DNA from 3 places in the Lentzea sp. NPDC055074 genome. Region 2 is predicted to be linked to each of the others. Evidence: riboswitches for the same ligand, from Rfam matches in the RefSeq annotation. Region 2 holds a riboswitch; each other region holds the start of a gene.
The links. A riboswitch is a leader RNA that binds a small molecule or an ion and turns the genes downstream of it on or off. The one in region 2 is predicted to bind cobalamin.
Positions count from the first base shown of each region.

Region 1: linked by a shared signal. The riboswitch ahead of ACWF7A_RS14625 (ribonucleoside-diphosphate reductase subunit alpha) and the one ahead of ACWF7A_RS37715 (FecCD family ABC transporter permease) in region 2 are both predicted to bind cobalamin.
Region 3: linked by a shared signal. The riboswitch ahead of metE (5-methyltetrahydropteroyltriglutamate--homocysteine S-methyltransferase) and the one ahead of ACWF7A_RS37715 (FecCD family ABC transporter permease) in region 2 are both predicted to bind cobalamin.

Region 1 is NZ_JBSGUQ010000005.1:290,879-298,337, forward strand. It holds gene idi (isopentenyl-diphosphate Delta-isomerase) at 1-46, shown strand, start outside; gene ACWF7A_RS14620 (ribonucleotide-diphosphate reductase subunit beta) at 32-1,075, opposite strand; gene ACWF7A_RS14625 (ribonucleoside-diphosphate reductase subunit alpha) at 1,075-4,563, opposite strand; cobalamin riboswitch at 4,672-4,883, opposite strand; gene ACWF7A_RS14630 (LysE/ArgO family amino acid transporter) at 5,080-5,628, opposite strand; gene ACWF7A_RS14635 (LysR family transcriptional regulator ArgP) at 5,727-6,584, shown strand; gene ACWF7A_RS14640 (SDR family NAD(P)-dependent oxidoreductase) at 6,602-7,342, shown strand; gene ACWF7A_RS14645 (DUF998 domain-containing protein) at 7,444-7,459, shown strand, end outside.
Region 2 is NZ_JBSGUQ010000023.1:104,530-111,988, reverse strand. It holds gene ACWF7A_RS37725 (ABC transporter substrate-binding protein) at 1-899, opposite strand, end outside; gene ACWF7A_RS37720 (ABC transporter ATP-binding protein) at 896-1,636, opposite strand; gene ACWF7A_RS37715 (FecCD family ABC transporter permease) at 1,636-2,658, opposite strand; cobalamin riboswitch at 2,692-2,830, opposite strand; gene ACWF7A_RS37710 (YciI family protein) at 2,918-3,337, shown strand; gene ACWF7A_RS37705 (hypothetical protein) at 3,386-3,817, opposite strand; gene ACWF7A_RS37700 (3-isopropylmalate dehydrogenase) at 3,896-4,933, opposite strand; gene ACWF7A_RS37695 (S8 family peptidase) at 5,210-7,459, opposite strand, start outside.
Region 3 is NZ_JBSGUQ010000001.1:778,553-786,011, forward strand. It holds gene ACWF7A_RS03620 (LysR family transcriptional regulator) at 1-185, opposite strand, end outside; gene ACWF7A_RS03625 (MFS transporter) at 268-1,464, shown strand; gene ACWF7A_RS03630 (hypothetical protein) at 1,445-2,089, opposite strand; gene ACWF7A_RS03635 (hypothetical protein) at 2,144-2,617, shown strand; gene argG (argininosuccinate synthase) at 2,682-4,127, opposite strand; gene ACWF7A_RS03645 (hypothetical protein) at 4,224-4,706, opposite strand; gene ACWF7A_RS03650 (siderophore-interacting protein) at 4,783-5,604, shown strand; gene ACWF7A_RS03655 (hypothetical protein) at 5,631-5,894, opposite strand; cobalamin riboswitch at 5,924-6,126, shown strand; gene metE (5-methyltetrahydropteroyltriglutamate--homocysteine S-methyltransferase) at 6,237-7,459, shown strand, end outside.

The DNA of each region.
Region 1 (7,459 bases), on a different contig from region 2:
CCGGGCCGGGCTCCCTAGCGCGGTGGTGCTGTCACCACTCCAGTGATCCGCCGTTCTGGTACTCGATGACGCGGGTCTCGAAGAAGTTCTTCTCCTTCTTCAGATCCATCATCTCCGACATCCACGGGAACGGGTTCTCCGTCGTCTCCCACACCGGCTCCAGGCCGAGCTGTGCGCACCGGCGGTTCGTGATGAACCGCATGTACTGCTCGCACAGCTCGGCGTTCAGCCCCAGGATGCCGTTCGGCATGGTGTCGCGGCCGTAGGCGATCTCCAGCTCGCAGCCCTCCGCGAGCATGGTCCGCACCTCCTTCTGGAACACGTCGTTCCACAGGTGCGGGTTCTCGATCTTGATCTGGTTGATCGCGTCGATGCCGAAGTTCAGGTGGATCGACTCGTCGCGCAGGATGTACTGGTACTGCTCGGCGATGCCGACCATCTTGTTGCGGCGGCCCAGCGACAGGATCTGCGCGAACCCCGTGTAGAACCACATGCCCTCGAAGACCACGTAGAACGCCACGAGGTCCTTCAGGAACGCCTGGTCCATCTCGGGCGTGCCCGTCCGGAACTCCGGGTCCTCCAGGTGCTGCGTGAACTGCAGCGCCCACGCGGCCTTGTCCGTGATGGACGGGATCTCCCGGTACATGTTGAACAGCTCGCCGTCGTCGAGACCGAGCGACTCGCAGATGTACTGGAACGTGTGGGTGTGCACGGCCTCCTCGAAGGCCTGGCGCAGCAGGTACTGGCGGCACTCCGGGTTCGTCAGGTGCCGGTACACCGCGAGCACGATGTTGTTGGCCACCAACGACTCGCTCGTCGCGAAGAACCCGAGGTTGCGCTTGATCATCAGGCGCTCGTCGTCGGTCAGCCCGTCCTTCGACTTCCACAGGCCGATGTCGGCCTGCATGGAGACCTCGGTCGGCATCCACGCGTTGTTGCAGCCGGCCAGGTACTTCTCCCACGCCCAGTGGTACTTGAGCGGCAGCAGCTGGTTGACGTCGGCGCGACAGTTGATCATCGCCTTGTCGTCGACGGAGACGCGCGCGGCGCCTGCCTCGATCAGGTTGTCGGTCATTACTGGCACGCCTCGCAGTCGGGATCGGTGATGGAGCAGTTGGGGTCCACGGCGACGGGCGAGACGGCGTTGAGCTTGCCGTCCGTCCCTTGCAGCGTGGACTTCTCCACGTGTGTGGCGCTCTGAGTGCGCAGGTAGTACGTGGTCTTGAGCCCGCGCAACCACGCCAGCTGGTACAGCTCGTCGAGCTTGCGGCCACTCGGCGCAGACAGGTACAGGTTCAGCGACTGGGCCTGGTCGATCCACTTCTGCCGGCGCGAGCCCGCCTCGATCAGCCACGAGCTGTCGACCTCGAACGCCGTGGCGTACAACGCCTTCAGGTACGGCGGCACCCGGTCGATCGCACCCAGGCTGCCGTCGTGCAGCTTCAGGTCCGAGATCATCCGCTCGTCCCACAGCTTGCGCTGCTTGAGCGCCCGCACCAGGTCGGGGTTGATGACGGTGAAGTCGCCGGACATGTTCGACTTGACGTACAGGTTGCGGTAGAGCGGCTCGATCGACTGGTTCACGCCGGTGATGTTCGCGATCGTCGCGGTGGGCGCGATGGCCATGACGTTCGAGTTCCGCATGCCCTTGCGTGCCTTCTCGCGGATCTTCGCCCAGTCCATCGTGGACTCGCGGTTCTGCTCCAGCTCACCCTCGGCGCGCGTCTGCGCGAGGAGCTCGACCGAGTCGATCGGCAGGATCCCCCTGCTCCACAACGACCCGTCGAACGACTGGTACGCACCGCGCTCGGCGGCGAGATCAGCGGACGCCTCGATCGCGTAGTAGCTGATCTCCTCCATGCTGCGGTCCGCGAACTCGACGGCCTCCTTGCTCGCCATCGGCGTGCCGAGCGTGAACAACGCGTCCTGGAAGCCCATCAGGCCCAGACCGACCGGCCGGTGCTGGAGGTTGGAGTTCCTCGCCTCCGGGATCGTGTAGTAGTTCACGTCGATCACGTTGTCGAGCATCCGCACCGCGGTGCGCACGGTCTTCTCGAGCCGCGCGTGGTCGATGCCTTGGTCCGTGACGTGCTGCGCGAGGTTGACGCTGCCGAGGTTGCAGACCGCGACCTCGTCGATCGTGGTGTTCAGGGTGATCTCGGTGCACAGGTTGGACGAGTGCACGACACCGTTGTGCTGCTGCGGTGAGCGCAGGTTGCACGGGTCCTTGAACGTGATCCACGGGTGGCCGGTCTCGAACAGCATCGTGAGCATGCGCCGCCACAGGTCGACCGCAGGGAGGCGGCGGAAGACCTTTATCTCGCCGTTGTCGGCCTTCTGCTCGTAGGCGCGGTACTTCTCGGCGAACTCCGTGCCGAACGCGTCGTGCAGGTCCGGGACCTCGTCGGGGGAGAAGAGCGTCCACTGGCCGTTCGCGCGAACGCGGCGCAGGAACTCGTCCGGCACCCAGTTCGCGGTGTTCATGTCGTGGGTGCGGCGGCGTTCGTCGCCGGTGTTCTTGCGGAGGTCGAGGAACTCCTCGACGTCGATGTGCCAGGTCTCGAGGTACGCGCAGACGGCGCCCTTGCGCTTTCCGCCGTTGTGGGCGAGACCGGCGGTGGTCATGTAGGACTCGTCGGTCTCGACCTTGAGGTCGAAGACCTCCGGGACGACCTCGGTCTCCCGCACGTCCCGGACGCGCGAGAACACCATGCCCTGGTGCTCGACCCAGTTGTGCTTGGTGATCGGCCGGCAGCCGACGAGCTCGGCGATGCCCGCGACGGCGGGAACCCTGATGTCGAACGCCTTCACGACACCGGAGAAGGAGATCTCGGTGCCGTCCGAGCGCGTGCCGAGGTGGTTCTGTTCGCGTTCGCGGTACTGGCCGGCGGACGGAACGCCGAGGCGCAGCAACTGGTAGCGGACACCAGCGGCGAGCGGCGACGACGTCGTGGTGAAGTAGACCTCGACGCCACGGGACACTCCGCCGTCGGTCTCCAGCAGGCCCTGCAACAGCTTCCGCGCCTGCGCGTGGGGAAGGTGGGAGAACCTGCGGGAGATCCGCTTCCGGTGCTCGCCGTCGTAGAGGTCCTCGTAGGTGAACGGGAGAGTGGCCTCGCCGGCACCGGTGATGCGGCCGGTCTCGGCGTCACGCAGCACCCCGCGTCCGGAGGCCCAGTGGATCTGCAGGTACGTGTCGTCGCGCCCGTTCTCCCAGAAGTGGATGCCGCGCGCCGACAGGTACTCGCGCACGAAGTCCAGGTGCACGTCCAGCTCGGGGTTGCCGGAGACACCCCACTGCATCCCGTCCTTCGACAGGTGCCCGTCTCCCAGCAGGATCCCGTACAGCCGGGCGTCGTCCTCGCCGAGACCGGCGACCGGGACGATCTCCTCGGGAATGACCTGGGCGACGTAGTCACCCTTCTCGAGCTGACCGGCGTCCACCCACTCAGGGCGGACCTTGTCGTTGGCGAGCCACTTGAGGGTCCGCGCGTTCTCCTGGCCGAGCGGCACACCCTTGATGGCGTAGAACGGGTGCCCGGCGGTGACCTCGAGCGTCTCGACGGAGTGCTTGACCTTCACCTCGACCATCGGGTCGACCTGGTCGTAGAGCATGACCTCGGTGACTTCGCGGTAGGTGCCGCTCACCCCGAGCACCAGGTCGCCGACCTGGACGTCCTTGATCGCCTTGACACCGTCGGCGGTGTAGATGCCGGTGTCCGGCGCGAAGCACTGGTTCACGGCAACGGCCGTGTCGTTCGCGATCTTCAAGAACGGCACCACACCCTGGGACTTGCCGTTCGTCCCCTTGATGTGCGCACCGATCCCGCGCACCGGAGTCCAGTCGTTGCCCAGCCCGCCGGCGAACTTGGACAGCAGCGCGTTGTTGCTGATGCCGTGGAAGATCGCGGCCAGGTCGTCGTCGACGGTGGTGAGGAAGCACGACGACAGCTGCGGACGCGTGGTGCCCGAGTTGAAGAGGGTGGGCGTCGAGCACATGAAGTCGAACGACGAGAGCAGCTCGTAGAACTCGATCGCGCGGGCGTCGCGGTCGTCCTCCTCCAGGGCGAGGCCCATGGAGACGCGCATGAAGAACGCCTGCGGCAGCTCGTAGCGGCGGTCGTCGTGGTGCAGGAAGTAGCGGTCGTACAGGGTCTGCATGCCCAGGAACTGGAAGTTCAGGTCGCGCGAGGCGTCCAGCGCCGCGCCCAGGCGGGCCAGGTCGAAGTCGGCGAGGCGCGGGTCGAGCTGGCCGAACTCGATGCCGTCGCGGACGAACCCGGCGAAGTACGCCGGGTAGCGCTCGGTCATCTCGGCGTGCGACAGCGGTTCTCCGCAGGCCTCGGCGCGCAGCTTGTCCAGCAGCAGGCGGGCGCTGACGTAGGAGTAGTCCGGGTCGTGTTCGACCATGGTGCGGGCGGCCATGATCGGCGCGAGCGCCAGTTCGGCGTCGGTGATGCCGTCGTAGAGGTTGCGCTTGGTCTCGGCCAGGACCGCCTCGGCCGACGCGTTGGGCAGGTCGGCGCAGGCTTCGTCGATGACCACTGAAAGGCGGTCGGGCACGCTCTCTCCTCCGAGATCGGCCCGGGAAGAACGCGTGCGCGCACCAGCGGAGGACACCACTGGTGCACACAGCCGCCCTCCCTCGGGGCACCGTGTCGTGCGCGCAGGCTTGCGCGCACACCAATGGCAGGTCTTCGGACTCGTGGGCACACCTCTCGCGCCTACCGGCCGTCGCTTCCCAGGTCGTGAGACCCAGTGCTTCGTTGACGGCTTTCGTTCCCACTCACCGCTGCGGGGCAGTCCCGGACTTTCACCGGGTTCCCTCTTGCCTCACCGACCAGGTTGAGCCGAGTCGGTGAACCACTAGCGCGGCAGATACTACATGTGGTGGTGGGGTCTGGATCACCACCCAACATGCGCGTGTCGTGGGTTATGGTCGAAACGTGGGTGATCTTCGGCCTCGGGTCGTCTTCGGTGCTCTGGTCAGTGCGGGGCTCGCTTCGGCGTCCCTTTTCGTCGGTGCGGCGGCACCCGTGACGAGCGGTGTCCTGGCGGTGTCGGCGGTGCTGGTGATGATCACCACCCGGCTATCAGGGTCACCCCGAGAGTGATCATCACGGCGGCGATCAGGCCGTCGAGCACCCGCCACGCGCGGGGCTTCGCGAACAGCGGGCCGAGCAGCCGGGCGCCGAAGCCGAGCGCGACGAACCAGGTGATGCTCGCCGTCACCGCGCCGACGCCGAAGAGCCACCGCCCGGCCGCGATCGAGCCGAGCAGCAGCAGGGTGTCGAGGTAGACGTGCGGGTTGAGCCACGTCAGCGTCAGCGCGGTCAGCACGGGCCGGCTGCTGGTCTCGGTACCCGCGTCCAGGACCGACGGCCGGAACGCCCGGCGTGCGGCCAGAAAACCGTACCCCAGCAGGAAAAGACCTCCGGCGATCGCCGCCGCGGTGATCACGGCCGGGAACCTCTTCACGATCGCCCCGAACCCGGCGACGCCCACCGCGACCAGGATCGCGTCCGAGACGGCGCACACGGCGACGACCTTCGCGACCGCCTGCCGGCGAAGCCCTTGGCGCAACACGAAAGCGTTCTGCGCGCCGATCGCGACGATCAGGGTCATCATGGTGCCGAAGCCGAGCAGCAGGTCAGTCACGCGTTCACGGTATTGACGCGTTCTTGATGAGACCAGCTAAAGATTCTTACGTAGCATTAGCGGCTGTGATGGATCTGGATCTGGTGCGGACGCTGCTCGCGGTGGTCGACGCGGGCACGTTCGACGCTGCCGCCACCGCGCTGCACGTCACGCCTTCCGCTGTGTCCCAACGCATCAAGGCCCTGGAGCAGCGAACCGGCCGCGTGCTGCTGGTGCGGGCGCGCCCCGTGCGGCTGACGCCGTCGGGCGAGGTGATCGTCCGCTACGGTCGGCAACTGCTCGCCCTGGACCAGGACCTCGACGCGGCACTGGGCGAGGACGCGGTGGTGCGCGTGCCGATCGCGGTGAACGCCGACTCGCTCGCCACGTGGTTCCTGCCCGCCCTGCAACGGGTCTCGCCGGACCTGAGGATCTCGTTCGACCTGCACCGCGAGGACCAGGACCACACGACGGCGTTGCTGAGACAGGGTCAGGTGATGGCGGCGGTGACGTCCTCACGAGAACCGGTGGCGGGCTGCTCGGTGACCAAGCTCGGCGAGATCCGTTACGCGGCAATGGCCTCACAGTCCTTCGTGGACCTGCACGAGGACGGCCCGCCGAAGTCGTGGCTGCCTCGGGCGCCTGTGGTCGTGTTCGACCGCAACGACGACCTGCAGGACCGGTTCGTGCGCACGCTGACCCGCGGCCGCGGCGCGTCGGAGCACCGTCACTACGTCCCGTCGTCCGAGGTGTACGTGCGGGCGATCGTGGCGGGCCTCGGCTGGGGAATGGTTCCGCCGCAACAACTCCAGGCGGGACTGGTCGACCTCGCGCCGGGCCGCACCATCTCCGTGCCGCTGTACTGGCAGCAGTGGAAGCTCGACTCACCGGCGCTGACGGCGGTCGCCGGGGCGGTGGCCGCCGAAGCGCGCGTGGCGCTGCGTTAGGAGTTAGCCTCGACGGCATGACCGGCGAACCGATGAACCTCAACGGAAAGATCGCAGTCATCTACGGCGCGGGCACGATCGGCGGTGCGATCGCCCGGGCGTTCGCGCAGGCGGGTGCCGAGGTCCACCTGGCCGCGCGCACCGAGGAGTCGCTCAAGGCCAAGGCCGAGGCACTGGGTGTCGAGTACGCCGTGGTCGACGCGCTGGACGAACGGAGCGTCGACGAGCACGCGGCCACGTTCGACCGGATCGACATCTCGGTCAACGTCATCTCCGACAACGACGTCCAGGGCACCGCGCTGCACGAGATGAGCGTCGACGACTACCTGAGCCCGGTCGTGACGAACGTCCGCTCGAAGTTCCTCACCGCCCGCGCCGCCGCCCGGCACATGATCAGGCAGGGCGGGGGAGTCGTCCTCTTCTTCGGCGGCACGAGCGACGGGCAGGTGCACCGGCGCTGGCGGCTGGGAGGCCTGGTCGCGGCGTTCGACGCGGTCGAGGCGCTGCGCCGGCAGCTCGCGGCCGAACTGGGGCCGCACGGGGTCCGGGCCGTGACGCTGCAGACCGGCGGGATCCCCGAGTCCGTCCCGGGCGAGTTCCGCGACCAGGTCGAACCCGACATCGTCGGCCAGACGGCGCTGGGCAGGGCGGCGACCCTGGAGGACGTCGGCAGGGCCGCGATGTTCGCCGCCTCGGACTGGGGCCGCACGATCACGGGAGCGCAGGTCAACATCACGTGCGGCGCCATCCTGAGCTGAGGCGGCGCCGTCCCGGGTTGAAGCTGTCGAAGTCCTGGGGCGAACCTGTCGGGTTGCTGAACCCAGGAACCCGGCGCCCCGGCCTGGGCGTTGTCCGATATGTGCTGATACCTCGAC
Region 2 (7,459 bases):
AGTGAGAAGAACCGCTTGTTCTTCACCGCGGGCGAGTTGGCCAGCGGGGCGAAGCCCTCCAGGAACGCCTGCTTCTGTTCGGGCGTGTTCGCCTCGCCGTCCGCGTAGTCCACGATGAGCACGACCTCCGGGTCGCGCTGCACCACGGTCTCCCAGTTCACCGTCGTCCAGCTGTCGTTCAGGTCCCCGAAGACGTTGTCCCCGCCGGCCTTCGAGATCACGTCCTGCGGCGCCGCGTTCCTGCCGGACGTGAACGGCTGGTCCTGCCCGCTGTCGTAGAGGAACACCTTCGGACGCGGCTTGCCCGCCATCAGCTTGCCGGCGTTCTCGATCTGCTGCTGGTAGCCCTTCACGAGCTCCTCGGCCTTGGCCTCGACCCGGAAGATCTTCCCCAGGTTGCGCAGGTCCGTGTACAACGCGTCGAGTGCGGGCATGATGCCCCGCTGCTTGCCGACTCCGTTGCGACAGGCCTCGGTCAGCTGGTAGGTGCCGATCCCCAGTTCCTTCAGCGCGTCCGGGGTGAACCCGGTGCTCTCGCTGAAGCCGTAGTTCCACCCGGCGAAGACCAGGTCCGCGTTCGCTCCCTGCACGACCTCCTTCGACACCTTGTCGGACAGGTGCTTCACGCTCTCGAAGTCGGCCTTCCACGGCGAGGTCCGCACGTCGACGGAGTCCTTGCCGCTGATTACGTACCCCGCCATCCGGTCCTTCAGGCCCAGCGCGAACATCAGCTCGGTGATGCCGGTGTCGTTGGTGACCACTTTGGACGGGACGCGGTCGAACGTGACCTGCTGACCGCAGTTCGTGATGGTCACCGGGTCGGACGCGGAGGTGTCGGAGGCGACCGTCGCGCCGCAGCCGGAGACGAGCAGCAGCACTGCGCAGACAACGGTTCTCAAGGGGTGACCTCCTGGTCGAACAGGAGCTGGGGCACTCCTGTGGTGGGGTGGCGCACGACGTGCGCCGTGACGTGGAAGACCTTGGCGATCAGCTCGGGCACGAGGACCTCGTCCGGGGTGCCGGAGGCGACGACCCGTCCTTCGTCCAGCACGTAGAGGCGGTCGCAGAAGGACGCGGCGAGGTTCAGGTCGTGCAGCACGGTCAGGACCGTGATGCCGAGACCTCGTGCCAGGGAGAGGACGTCCAGCTGGTGCCGGATGTCGAGGTGGTTGGTCGGTTCGTCCAGCACCAGCACGCGCGGCTGCTGGGCGACGGCCCGCGCGATCAGCACGCGCTGCCGTTCGCCGCCGGACAGGCTGAGGAAGCTGCGGGACGCGAGGTGCGAGACGTCCACTGTGGCCAGTGACTCGGCCACCACCCGCGCGTCGAGAGCCGGGTCGCGGTCGTGCGGCAGGCGTCCCATCTCCACGACCTCGGCGACCGTGAAGTCGAACTCGACCTGCGACTCCTGGGACAGCGCGGAGAGGTCGCGGGCGACGGAGCGTCGCTTGTGGACGTTCTCGCCGTCGAGCAGCACCGCGCCCGCGTCCGGCTTCAACGCCCGGTAGACGCAGCGCAACGTCGTGGACTTGCCGCTGCCGTTCGGGCCGACGATGCCGACCACCTCGCCGTCGGCGTGCAGCGAGATGTCCGTGATGATGCCGCGCACGGTGACCTGGTCGATCTCGACGCGCATCAGCGGCCTCCGAAGACGTAGGACCGGCGGCGCATCAGGAAGATGAAGCACGGCACGCCGAGTGCGGCGGTGATGACGCCGAGCGGCAGCTCCTCCGGCGCCGCGAGCATCCGCGCGGCCACGTCGACCCAGACCAGGAACGAGGCTCCGGCGAGCGGCGCGAGGGCGAGCACCTTGCGGTGGTCGGCGCCGACGACCATGCGGGTGAGGTGCGGCAGCATCAGGCCGACGAAGCCGACCGCTCCGCTGACCGCCACCAGCACGCCGGTCATGGCCGCGGTGACGATGAACAGGTGCGTGCGGAACCGGTTGACCGGCACGCCGAGCGTCGTCGCGGTCTCGTCGCCCATCGCCATCGCGTTGAGCTGCCGCGCTTTGGTCGCGAGGTAGACGATCCCCGCGAGAGTCACCACGGCGGCGACCGGCAGCGACTGCCAGTTCGCGCCGCCGAGGCTGCCGAGCAACCAGAACATCGCGGCCCGCGCCGCCTCACCTCGCGGCGCCTGGAACACCAGCAGCATCGCCACGGCGGAGAACCCGTACGCCAGCGCGGTTCCGGTCAGCACGAGCCGCAACGGTGTGAGCCCCCGGCTCGTGCGCGCGGTGATGTAGACCAGAGCCGTGGCTCCGAGGCCGGTCAGGAAGGCCCCCACGGACAGCGCGTAGACACCGAACCCGGACAGCACACCGAGCGTCGCCACGGCCGTCGCGCCCACGCTCGCGCCCGACGAGATGCCGAGCACGTACGGGTCGGCGAGCGCGTTGCGGACCATCGCCTGGATCGCGACGCCGACCGCGCTCAGCCCGGCCCCCACGACGGCGGCGAGCAGCACGCGAGGCAGCCGGATGTCCCAGACGATGTGGTACTGCCCGGCGAGGTCCGCGGGGACGGTGCCGCCGGTGAGCGCCTCCCGGAGCAGGGAGACGGTGACGTCGAACGGCACGGAGACGGGGCCGAGCGCGACGCCCGCCACGATGCTGACGACGAGCACGCCGACGAGCGCACTGATCTTGGAGATCACTGGGTCCTTCCCGCAGTCCACGGCGGAGTTGGAGTTCCTCGGTCGTCGCGCGCGGGTGTTCGGGCTCGTCCCCTGCCAAAGGGGGACCTACCGTTGCGGGTCAGCGCCGGACTCAGACCGGTCTTCCCCCACGTACGACGTCAGTGACCCTACCTGCGGAAACAGAAAGTTCGGAAATTTTCCGGGTGTGATGTCGATCCGGCACCGGGCCCGTTCGACCTGTGGACGCCAAGCGAGAACCGGACCAGGGAGACACACCGTGAAGTACATGCTGATCATGCGCGCCACCGACGAGGCCTACGCGAACATGGGCGAGTTCGACTTCGACAAGATGCTCGAGACGGTCGGCGCGTACAACGAGGAACTGATCCGCGCCGGTGTGCTGCTCGCCGCCGAGGGCCTGGACGACGCCACCACGGGCGTCGTCGTCGACTACTCGCAGGAGCCGCCGGTCGTCACGGACGGCCCGTACGGCGAGACCAAGGAGCTGTTCAACGGCTTCTACCTCATCAACGTCGCGTCGATCCAGGAGGCGGTCGAGTGGGCGAAGCGCATGCCGATGACCGGGCCCGGGTTCAAGACCGAGATCCGCCGCGTGCCGTCCATCGAGGAGTTCCCGCAGGACAACGAGTGGATCAAGAAGGAGCGCGCGTGGCGTGAGGCCAACGGCCAGCTCTGATCCGCGGAGGGGAACACCGCAGCCCGGCCGGAACCTCCTGGCCGGGCTTCAGGACAACGGGGTGAAGTGCACGTGGAAGTGGAGATCGGTGCGGGAGCTGTTGCTCCGGGCGATCCACCACTCACCTGCCCGCACCAGCGCACCCGCGTAGTCGTGGTAGACCTCGCCCACACACGTCGTGGGCGGGTTCTCCGGCCCGACCAGCAACTTCACCCGCGCGTTCCAGCCGCCGGTGAAGTACACCGAGACGAACCCCGTCCTCTCGGCTTGGTACAGGGCGTCCAGCTTCATCTCGGTCCGCTGCCCCAGCGGTTCCGCGGCCCGCACCGCCGACGCGGCCCGCGCGGCGAGTGCCTCCAGGCGGCGCTCGTCGGCCAGCAGCGGCCGCACGGCCTCCAGTTGACCGCCCAGCACCCGCACCTGCTGCTCCAGCTCGGCGACCCTGGTCTCCAACGCCGTCCGTCGTGCTGACCCGAACACGAAACCCCCTGGGAATTCAGACGAACCCGGCCCCGGCACCACTGGGGTGCCGGGGCCGGAGAGTCCTGCTGATGAACCTCAGCCCGTGCGGACGTTCGACGACACGAGTGCCGCGAGACGGTCGCCGATGGCGTAGGTGGCCCCAGGCGACTGGTGGTCCCTGGTCGCGAGATCAAAGGCCACGGAGGCCTCGATCCGGCGGGCCGCCTCGTGCTCGCCGAGGTGGTCGAGCAGCAGCGCGACCGACAGCACGGCGGCCGTCGGGTCGGCGATGCCCTGGCCCGCGATGTCCGGCGCCGAACCGTGGACCGGCTCGAACATCGACGGGTTGCGCCGCGTGACGTCCATGTTCCCCGACGCGGCCAGGCCGATGCCACCCGTGACGGCGGCGGCGAGGTCGGTCAGGATGTCGCCGAACAGGTTGTCCGTGACGATCACGTCGTAGCGGCCCGGGTCGGTGACCATGTGAATGGTCGCCGCGTCCACGTGCTGGTAGGCGACGGTGACGTCCGGGTGCTGCAGCGAGACCTCCTCCACGACGCGCGACCACAACGAGCCGGCGTGCGTGAGGACGTTCGTCTTGTGCACCAGCGTCAGGTGCCGGCGCTGACGGTTCGCGGCGCGCGCGAACGCGTCCCTCACCACGCGCTCGACGCCGAACGAGGTGTTCAGCGAGACCTCGGTGGCGATCTCGTGCGGCGTGTCCTTGCGGAGCAGGCCGCCGTTGCCCGCGTACGGGCCCTCGGTGCCCTCGCGCACCACCACCATGTCGATCTCCGGCGGGTCCGCGAGCGGGCTGCGGACACCGGGGTAGAGACGAGCCGGGCGGAGGTTCACGTGGTGGTCGAGTTCGAAGCGGAGCCTCAGAAGCAGGCCTCGCTCCAGGATTCCGCTCGGCACCGACGGGTCGCCGACCGCGCCGAGCAGGATCGCGTCGTGCTGGCGAAGCTCACCGAGCACCGACTCGGGCAACAACTCTCCCGTGGCGTGCCAGCGCGCCGCGCCGAGGTCGTAACGAGTGATCTCGGCCGCCGGAACGACCTCACCGAGGACCTTCAGGGCCTCAGCGATGACCTCGGGCCCGATCCCGTCTCCTGGGATCACTGCGAGCCGCATCCACACACCTCCCAGGTGTCAGTCCCCAATTGGTGGGACTACTTTCCTTCGCGAAAGGCTACCGGCATGCAGGCCGCTCGCCGCATGCCGGACACCCCATCGGGGTGTTATCTCCCGTACTGCGGGACACCCACACGGCCCATATCACGCTTTCGAGTGTCACTCGACCGCAGGAACGGGGTCGCGTCAAGGGGTGACGGCAGGCAGTTCCGAGCCGTGACAGGCCGAGAGGCCCGGTTCCAAACGAAGAACCGGGCCTCTCGTAAAACATCCGATCTAGTAGGCGCCCCGCCCACCGGACTTCACCAGGACGACCGACGCGCGGTCACCGTTGGCGTTGTGGTGGTTGAGCACCAGCAGGCCGTCGGACTTGTCGGCCTTCAGCGAGGCCTCGTTCTTGTTGACGACGAGCGCGGTGCCCGGCTTCGCGAGGTACGACAGGGCCGCGTCGCCGCCGCCCTGCGCCCACAGACCCGGCTTGAGCGGGTCGTAGGACAGGTTGCGGTCGATGACGTCGACGAGCTTGTTCGCGTTGCCCGGCGCGGCGTAGTAACCACCGACGCCCACGACGTACGACAGGCGTGCCGTGTCCTTCGACGCGTCGATGCCCAGGGCGCTCAGCAGCACCGGCAGGACGACGACGTTGGTGTCCTGGACGTTCGCGTCGACATCGCCGAACAGGCCGTTCACGCCCTGGATGTCGACGGTCTCGCCCGTCTTCAGGTCCACGGTGGACGCGACCAGCAGATCGGTGTCGGTCAGGCGGGTCGCGAACACCTCGAAGTCCGCGGTGCCGTCACCGTTGGTGTCGATGTCGACGAACGGGATGGTGTTCTTGCCCAGGTTGTACCAGTTGCCCCAGGTCGCGACACCGAACGCGAGCAGCGCCTCCTCGGGCTTGCCCTGCGCCTTGGCCAGCGGGGCCGTGGAGGCCGCGCCGACGTAGCGGAGGTCACCGCCCTTGGCGGTCTCGTTGAGCGCGCAGTTCTCGGTGACGTTGCGCTTGCAGTCGCGCAGCTTCGGCGACTGGGCCTGCAGCTCGAGGACGCTGATCAGCGAGCGGTAGGCCTGCGAGCCGGTGCCCTGGTCGATGCCCTTGCCGGACACGTTCAGGACGGCCTGCTTGTCGTTGCCCCGGAACTTGAGGCTGGACGCGGTCTTGATGTCCGCGACCGGCTTCGGCGCCGAGTAGACCGACAGGCGCAGCGGCACCGTGGCGCCGGCGGTCGGCGTGAAGGTCACGCGGCCGGAGGCGTCCGCGAGGAACTGGCGCGGCACGTCGAGCTGGTTCGGCTCGACCGTCGAGTCGACGGTCTTGCGCAGCGCCTTCGGGTCGGTGATCTTCAGCGTCACCTTGACCTTCGCGATGCCGCGCGGGCTCAGCTTGACCTTGTCCTGCGAGAGCACGTAGCTCACGCCGGGGATCGTCGTGGCCGCGGCGTAGCCGACCTTGTACTCCACGGACTTCGTGGACTTGTTGACCAGCTTGATGGTCTTGGACTTCTCGACCGGCTTCGAGACCTCGACGACGCCGAAGTTCGCGCTGACGTAGCCGTTGTCCTCCTCGACGTAGGCGAGGACCTGGTTGTCGATCGCGGACTTGCCGTCCACGCGGCCGGTGCCGACCCGGTTGGGGGCGAAGGTCTTGCCGTTCTCCTTCACGTCCGCACCGGCGGTGTTCATGATCGAGGCCTTGACCTCCTCCAGCGTCCAGTCCGGGTGCGCCTGGCGGACCAGGGCGGCGATGCCGGCGACGTGCGGGGACGCCATCGACGTACCGGAGATCACCAGGCGGTCGTTGCCGGAACCGACGGCGGTCGACGAGATCGTGTCACCGGGGGCCGCGACGTCCGGCTTGATGGACTGGCCGCGGGTGCCGCGGCTGGTGAACGCGCTCGGGGTGTCCGAAATGGACTGGTCGTACGTCGCCGTGGAGGTGCGCAGGGCACCCGCGAGGCGGACGACCAGCGTGCCCGCGTCCAGCGCCGGGCGCACCGCGGTGGTGGCCGAGCCGGTGAACTGGAACATCGGGATGGCCGCGTTGCCCGCGATGCCCGCCGCGAAGTTCTCCAGGGTGGACGAGAGCAGCACGCCCTGGCCGCCCGCGGCCTGCACGTTGTTGGCACGGACGCCGGAACCACAGCGGCGCGTCGCGTCGTTGTCGTCCCACTCCAGCCAGACGAACTTGCCGGCGACGGCGTCCGTGATCGGCTGGCAGCCGTCGAGGTTGCCGGCCTGGGTGAGCTTCACGACCGGGAGTTCCTTGTCGTAGCCCAGGTACCCGGTGAAGTTCTGGCTGTACTGGCCGGGCTTCTGCCCCTGACCCTTCACCTCGGCGCCGTCACGCAGCACGTACGAGTCGCGCGTGGAGGCGACGGTCAGCGCCTCGGGCGTGTTGCCCGGCGAGCCGCCGATGTCGTAGAGGTCGCCGCCGTTGCCCGCGGAGAAGACCGGCATGACGCCGACCTTGTACAGCTTCTTCACGAAGAGGCTGTCGGGGTCGTCCGGGGCGCCGTAGTCGGAGCC
Region 3 (7,459 bases), on a different contig from region 2:
TCCCCCGCGTCGGTCAGCAGGACTCGCTGGGAGTTGCGGTCGAGCAGCGTGGTGCCCAGCTCGCGTTCGAGGGTCTTGATCGCGGCCGAGACGGCGGACTGCACGACGTGCACGCGGGCGGCGGCACGCGTGAAGCTGCTCTCCTCCGCGACCGCGACGAAGTATTCGAGCTGGCGTAGGTCCACACCTGCGAGTATCTCAGATGGTGATGGTGGTGAGCTCCAACTTTCGTTGGACGTGATGCTTGCTGGTCCGCACAGTCGGAGCATGTCCGTCGTTCTTGATTCACCGGTCACACCGCCTGTCGTCAGCAAGCACCACGGGCGCGGGTTCTGGGCCGTCGCCTTCTCGTTCCTCGTCGCGATGGCCTACTCGACCGTCCCGGCCCCGCTGTTCCCTCTCTACGTGGCCCGCGAGGGCTTCTCGACGTTCGCGATCACCGTCGTGTTCGCCGCGTTCGCGGTCGGCGTGGTCATCAGCCTCGTGCTGGCGGGCCACGTGTCGGACCGGCTGGGTCGCAAGACCGTGCTCGTCCCCGCGCTGGGCTTGGAGATCGTCTCCGCGCTGCTGTTCCTGTCCGGCACCTCGCTGCCGGTCCTGGTCGTCGCGCGCGTGGTCAACGGCCTGGGCGTCGGCATGATCGCCGCGACCGCCACCGCCTACCTCCACGACCTGCACGCACGGCACCGCCCCGGAGCCTCACCACGCCGGTTCGAGATCGTGTCGACGGCCGCGAACATCGGCGGTCTCGGCGTCGGAGCCCTGGTCGCCGGGGTGCTCGCGCAGTACGCGACCTCGCCGCTGAGCACTCCCTACGTCGTGCTGGCCGCGCTGCTCGCGGTGAGCGTCGTCGCCGTGGCCCTCACGCCGGAAACCGTTGTGCGCTCCCGGTTCTCGTACCGTCCACAGCGGATCAGCGCCAACCACCTCCCCGCGGCCCTGGGCGCTTTCACGGCGTTCGCGGTGTTCGGCGTGTTCACGTCCGTCGCGCCGGGCTTCGTGGCGGGCGAGCTGCACCACCCGTCACGGCTGCTGGCCGGGCTCGTGGTGTTCGTCGTGTTCGGTGGCGCGGCCTTCGCGCAGACGGTGACGGGAGGCCTGCCGGTCCTTTCGAGGCGCCGGCTCGGCCTGGGCGGGCAGGCGATCGGCCTGCTGCTGGTCGTCGCCGGGATGTACGCGACGAGCTTCCCGTTGTTCCTGCTCGGCGGCGCGGTGGCCGGGGTCGGGGCGGGCGTGCAGTTCAAGGCGTCGGTCGCGGCGGTGTCGGCGATGGCCGCGCCGGAGAAGCGCGGCGAGGCGCTGGCGGGCCTGTTCTTCGTCGCCTACCTGGGGCTGAGCGTGCCGTCGCTGTCGATCGGGCTGGCGACGCGGTTCCTCGCGCCGACGACGGTGATGGCGTGGTTCGCCGCGATCGTGCTCGTGATGCTGGGAGGGGTGGCGGCGCTCAGTCGACGTGCGTCGTGATCGGGTGCCGGACGTCCTTCGTGCACGTGAGGACGTTCAGGTTGCCCTCGCGGCCGAACTCCCACTCGACGTCGTCACCGGACGGTTCGTGGGTGGCGAGCGAGAGGGTCTGGCGTTGCCCGGCGCCGCACTCCGGGCACTCGAACTCGATCGGGCCGCTCTGCCACCACGGCGTGAAGCCGCCGATCTTCGTGCCGCCGGAGACCTTCGACTCGTGCTCGGTGTACCGGATCGGTTCGAGCACGTTCACCGTCGGGACGTAGATCTCCTCCTGCGCCGACGGTTCCGGCTCCTCCTCGATCAGCTCGACCACCGTCGTGGAGTCGCGCCACACGAGACGGACGGCCGGGCCGCAGGCGTGTGGGAGGTCGTGGTGGAGCGTGCAGAGGAAGACCTGGAGCAGGTCCGTGCCGCCGGGGAACGGCAGCTCCGGGAACTCGCGCTGGTAGAGCTGCACGGCGCCGACGAACGGTTCCGGGGTGTGGGACGCGTCCTCGCACCGCGGCCAGGGGTCGTCGATCGGCCACAGCATCGGGCCGCCGATGTGGCTGTCGGCGTCCGTCGGGTCGCCTTCGAGCGGGTTCAGCAGGACCGCGGGCCTCGCCCGCTCAGCCTCGATCGACACAAGCCGCAACCCTAGCGGGGTAACGATGCCGGGGGTGCGGCCGACCTCGGGGGCATGAGGTTCTCGATCACAGCTCTGCTCGCCGCCGTGCTCGTGGCGGGCTGCACCCCGGAGGTCACCGGGTCCGGTTCGGCCACCACTCCCCAGGAGACGACCAGTCCTCAGGAGACGACCGGTCAGCAGGAGACCGCGGCGCCGACGACCACTGCGGCGGCGACCGCTCTGAACGGCGTGTCGCCGGACGAGTACGAGAGCCTGCCCTCGCAGTTCTGCGAGCGGCCGTTCACCGGCGCGCTCGGCAAACCGATGCTGGCCGTAGTGGTGGAGACCCCGGCGGGCAGGCTCACCTGCGACCAGGCCGGGGCGGTGCTGTTCGACTACTACGCGCAGCGGTCGGAGCCGAAGACCGGGTTGCCGCCGGTCGAGATCGGGCCGATGTCCTGCAACCAGGTCGCCGAGGGGATCATGCCGCAGGTCGTGTGCGCCGACGCGGAGAACGTCATCTACTCGATGTGGCCCCAAACCTGAGGACGCGGACCTGACGCGAACGGGGCGGGGCGACCCGTGGTCGCCCCGCCCCGCCGCTTCGTGATCAGTCCGTGCCGAACTCCATGGCCGCCGCGTCGAGCAGCTCGTCGGCCTCCGACACCTCACCGCGCGAGGCGATGGCCTCCGCGCCGCCGTCCGGCACGTCGCCGATCAGCTGCGTCGGCTCGGGCTGGGCGGAGATGAGCGCCGACTGGCGGGTGCCGACCATGCCGAGGCCCGCGAAGAGCTCCAGCTTGGCGCGCGAGTCCGCGATGTCGAGGTTGCGCATGGTCAGCTGGCCGATGCGGTCGACGGGGCCGAAGGCCGAGTCCTCGGTGCGCTCCATCGACAGCTTGTCCGGGTGGTAGCTGAACGCCGGGCCGGACGTGTCGAGGATCGAGTAGTCGTCGCCCCGGCGCAGCCGCAGCGTGACCTCGCCGGTGATCGCGGCGCCGACCCAGCGCTGCAGCGACTCGCGCAGCATCAGCGACTGCGGGTCGAGCCAGCGGCCCTCGTACAGCAGCCTGCCGAGCTTGCGGCCCTCGTTGTGGTACGCCGCGACGGTGTCCTCGTTGTGGATCGCGTTCACGAGACGGTCGTAGGCGATGTAGAGCAGCGCCATGCCGGGCGCCTCGTAGATGCCGCGGCTCTTGGCCTCGATGATGCGGTTCTCGATCTGGTCGGACATGCCGAGCCCGTGGCGGCCACCGATGGCGTTCGCCTCCAGCACGAGGTCGACGGCGTCGCCGAACTCCTTGCCGTTGATGGTGACCGGCCGGCCCTGGTCGAAGCCGATGGTGACGTCCTCGGTCGCGATCTCGACCGACGGGTCCCAGAACTTGACGCCCATGATCGGCTCGACGATCTCGATGCCCTCGTTGAGCAGCTCGAGCGACTTGGCCTCGTGCGTCGCGCCCCAGATGTTCGCGTCGGTCGAGTACGCCTTCTCGACGCTCGACCGGTACGGCAGGTCACGCTCGAGCAGCCACTCGGACATCTCCTTGCGGCCGCCGAGCTCCGTCACGAACGCGGCGTCGAGCCACGGCTTGTAGATCCGCAGCGACGGGTTCGCGAGCAGGCCGTAGCGGTAGAACCGCTCGATGTCGTTGCCCTTGTAGGTGGAGCCGTCGCCCCAGATCTGCACGTCGTCGTCGAGCATGGCGCGCACGAGCATGGTGCCCGTGACGGCCCGCCCGAGCGGAGTCGTGTTGAAGTACGCGCGGCCACCGGACCGGATGTGGAACGCGCCGCAGGCGAGCGCCGCGAGACCTTCCTCGACGAGCGCGGAGCGGCAGTCGACCAGACGCGCGATCTCGGCACCGTAGGTACCGGCGCGGCTCGGGACCGTGTCGATCTCGGGCTCGTCGTACTGGCCGATGTCCGCGGTGTACGTGCAGGGCACAGCGCCCTTCTCACGCATCCACGCGACCGCGACGGAGGTGTCGAGACCACCGGAGAAGGCGATGCCGACGCGTTCGCCGGCGGGAAGTGAAGTGAGCACCTTGGACACGTTGAGAATTATGCACGACGATGTATGACAATGCACGTCGGGGTGGTTGTTAGCTGCGCCTCACGCCCGTTTCCCCAGGTCAAACCGGGAAGAACGTCACCGCGGCGGGTCCAGCTCGTCCGCCCGCTCCTGCATCCGACGCACCCCGTCCTCGTGCTCGGCCGCCCGCATGGCCGTGATCGCCGCGTACAGGTGCGCCCCCGTGTACGGATCCTCCTCCTTGCGCTCGTACACCTCCCCCAAGGTCGCGTTGTACATCGCGTGGGACATGGCCGCGAGCAGGGCGCGGGTGCGCGCCGCCACCCCCTTGGGCGCGCCGGCGTCGATGATCGGGGTGACCCGCTCCCACACCTCGTCCGGCGGGCCGGGCGGGTAGATCTGGTTGAGCGCCAGCAGGCCGTTCTCCAGCGCGCCCATCACCAGCCAGGTCTCGTCCCGGTCGCGCGGCATCAGCCTCTCGACGCGCTCGGCGTCGCGCTGGTGGTAGGCGATGGCGAGCCGCAGTCCGATGGCCTGGCTGCGGTTCCTGCTCTCGGGCTCTTCGAACCACCATTGTTGTTGCGCGGTCCTGGGGAACATGTCCGCAGTGTGCGCCCTCGGTCTCGATTTCGCCCGACTATTTAGGTAAGCCTAACCAAACGTGTACGGTGCGGGCATGTCGCGCTACTCCGCCTTCGAACGGTTCACCGTCAAGGCCGCCACCAAGGCCGCCGAGATGATGATGGCGCCCGCGAACCGTCGCGAGGTCTTCGACCAGTTCGTCATGTCCGTGACGGCGGTGAGCGAGCTCGGCGACCACATGCGCCGGATCACCTTCCACGCGCCGGAGTTCGAGTCGTTCGCGGTCACGGGGCCGGACGAGTACTTCGGGCTGCTGATGGCGACGGGCCGCGAGCTCGTCATGCCGGCCGACGACCGCATCAACGTCCGCACGTCGTTGCGCGCGATGCCGGAGGAGACGCGGCCCGACCTGCGCTGGTACACGGTGCGCGCGCACCGGCCCGAGGTCGCCGAGATCGACGTCGACTTCGTCGTGCACGGTGACGCCGGGCCCGGCACGCGGTGGGCGCGGCGGGCGAGCGCCGGGGACGAGGCGGGGTTCCGCGCCGGTGGCTCGGCCTACCGGCCGCCCGCCGAGGGGGCCGTGCTGCTCGCGGCCGATGAGACGGCGTTGCCCGCGCTCGCGGCGATCCTCGAGGCCGAGACCCGGCCGGTGCACGTGTTCGCCGAGGTGCCGGACGAGTCGTACCGGGTCGACCTCGACGCGGAGTGGGTGTTCCGCGGGGACGGCGAGCCCGGATCCGCTGTGGTCGAGGCGATCCAGGACAAGGCGCTGTCCACTGTGGAGTACGCCTGGGCGTGCGGGGAGTCGGCGCTCGCGACCGGGGTGCGGCGGCACCTCGTCAAGGACCGCGGGGTGGACCGAAAGGCGATCATGTTCAGCGGTTACTGGAAGGTCGGCTCAGCCCGCGGGTGAGACGGCGCTGAGCCGCGACGTCCCGGTCACCACGGGTCGGTCGGCGCGATCCCGTGCCGGTGCCCGTGGACGGCGACCACGATCCGTTCGAGGTCGTCGGCGGCGGCCGGGGACCGGGGCTCGTGGTCCGCGGCCGTCAGCAGCGTCGGGTAGCCGGCGCTGCCCTGCGGCGGCGGGTAGCCGTTGACGGGTAGCAGCACGGCGCCGAGGCGGCGGTAGAACGCGATGCGGCGGTGGCGGATCCGTTCCTCGTCCGGGTTGAGCGATCTCACCATCCAGTACGCCGACATGGCGCTGGGCATGCTCGGCGCGGCCCGCTAGTCTCGATCACGCCAGCGGTTCACCCCGGTCCTCCGGGGTGGAGCAAAAGGGAACCCGGTGCGAGTCCGGGACTGCCCCGCAGCGGTGAGTGGGAACGAAAGCCGTCAACAGCACTGGGTCGGGAGACCTGGGAAGCGACGGCCGGTAGGAGTGTGCACGGCGCCCACGAGTCCGAAGACCTGCCGCAGGTCCGTGCACCGAACCCGGTGCGCGGTGCTCCGGAGCCTCTCGGGCGGGCTGACGGGTGCGGCTTCCGTGCTGCGCTGCTCGTGGGACTCCGGTGCTTCCGCACGCTCGCGAGGAGAGAGCCTGTGACCATCGGCAGCACCGTTCTCGGCTACCCCCGGATCGGACCGAAGCGCGAACTGAAGCGCGCGGTCGAGCGGTACTGGGCCGAGACGATCGACGAAGCCGCCCTGCGGGAGACCGCGCGACGGCTCAGGGCTCAGACCTGGGCCGAACTGTCCGAACTGGACTCGATCCCGTCCGGCACGTTCTCGTTCTACGACCAGGTGCTCGACACCGCCCAGCTGTTCGGCGTGATCCCGCAACGGTTCCGCGACCTGGGTCTGTCCGAACTGGACACCTACTTCGCGGCGGCACGCGGCCGGAACGGCGCCGCGGCCCTGGAGCTGACGAAGTGGTTCGACACGAACTACCACTACCTGGTGCCGGAGCTGGGCCCGGACACCGAGTTCCGCCTCTCCGGTGACAGGCCGGTCGCCGAGTACCGCGAGGCCCGCGCCCTCGGCGTCACGACCAGGCCGGTGCTGCTCGGCCCGGTGACGTTCCTGTTGCTGGCCAAGGGCACCACGCCGGGCTTCGACCCGGTGACGCTGCTCGACGGCCTGCTGGAGGTCTACGTCGAGCTGCTCGGCCGGCTGAGGGTCGAGGGCGTCGGGTGGGTGCAGCTCGACGAACCGGCGTTCGCCGCCGACCGCAGCCCCGCCGAGCTCGACGCCCTGAAGCGGGCCTACCGCACGCTGGGTGGCCTGCCCGGCCGGCCGAAGCTGCTCGTCACCGGCTACTACGGCGACCTGGGCGAGGCGTTGCCGATCCTCGCCCAGTCGCCGGTCGAGGCGATCGGCCTCGACCTCGTCAGCGCGCCGGACACGCCGGTCGCGATCCCCGCGCTGCGCGACAAGATCCTCGTCGCCGGGCTGGTCGACGGCCGCAACGTGTGGCGCACCGACCTGCACGCGGCGTTGGCGAAAGCCGTGTCGTTGCTGGGGTTCGCGCGCGAGGTCGTCGTCTCGTCGTCCTCGACGCTGCTGCACGTGCCGTACGACCTGGAGGCCGAGAACCTAGAACCGGACGTGCAGGCGCGGTTGGCGTTCGCGCGGCAGAAGGTCCGCGAGATCGTGGTGCTGGGCAACGCCCTGCGCGGCGAGGCCGGCGGCGCGTGGACGGACGAGGCGAAGCGCCCGGTGCCGAGCCCGCACCGTGACGACCACGTCCGGGCGCGCGTCGAGTCGCTGCGGCCGGAACACCGCGTCCGCGCGCCCTACGAGGAACGTGCCGCCGCGCAACAGGC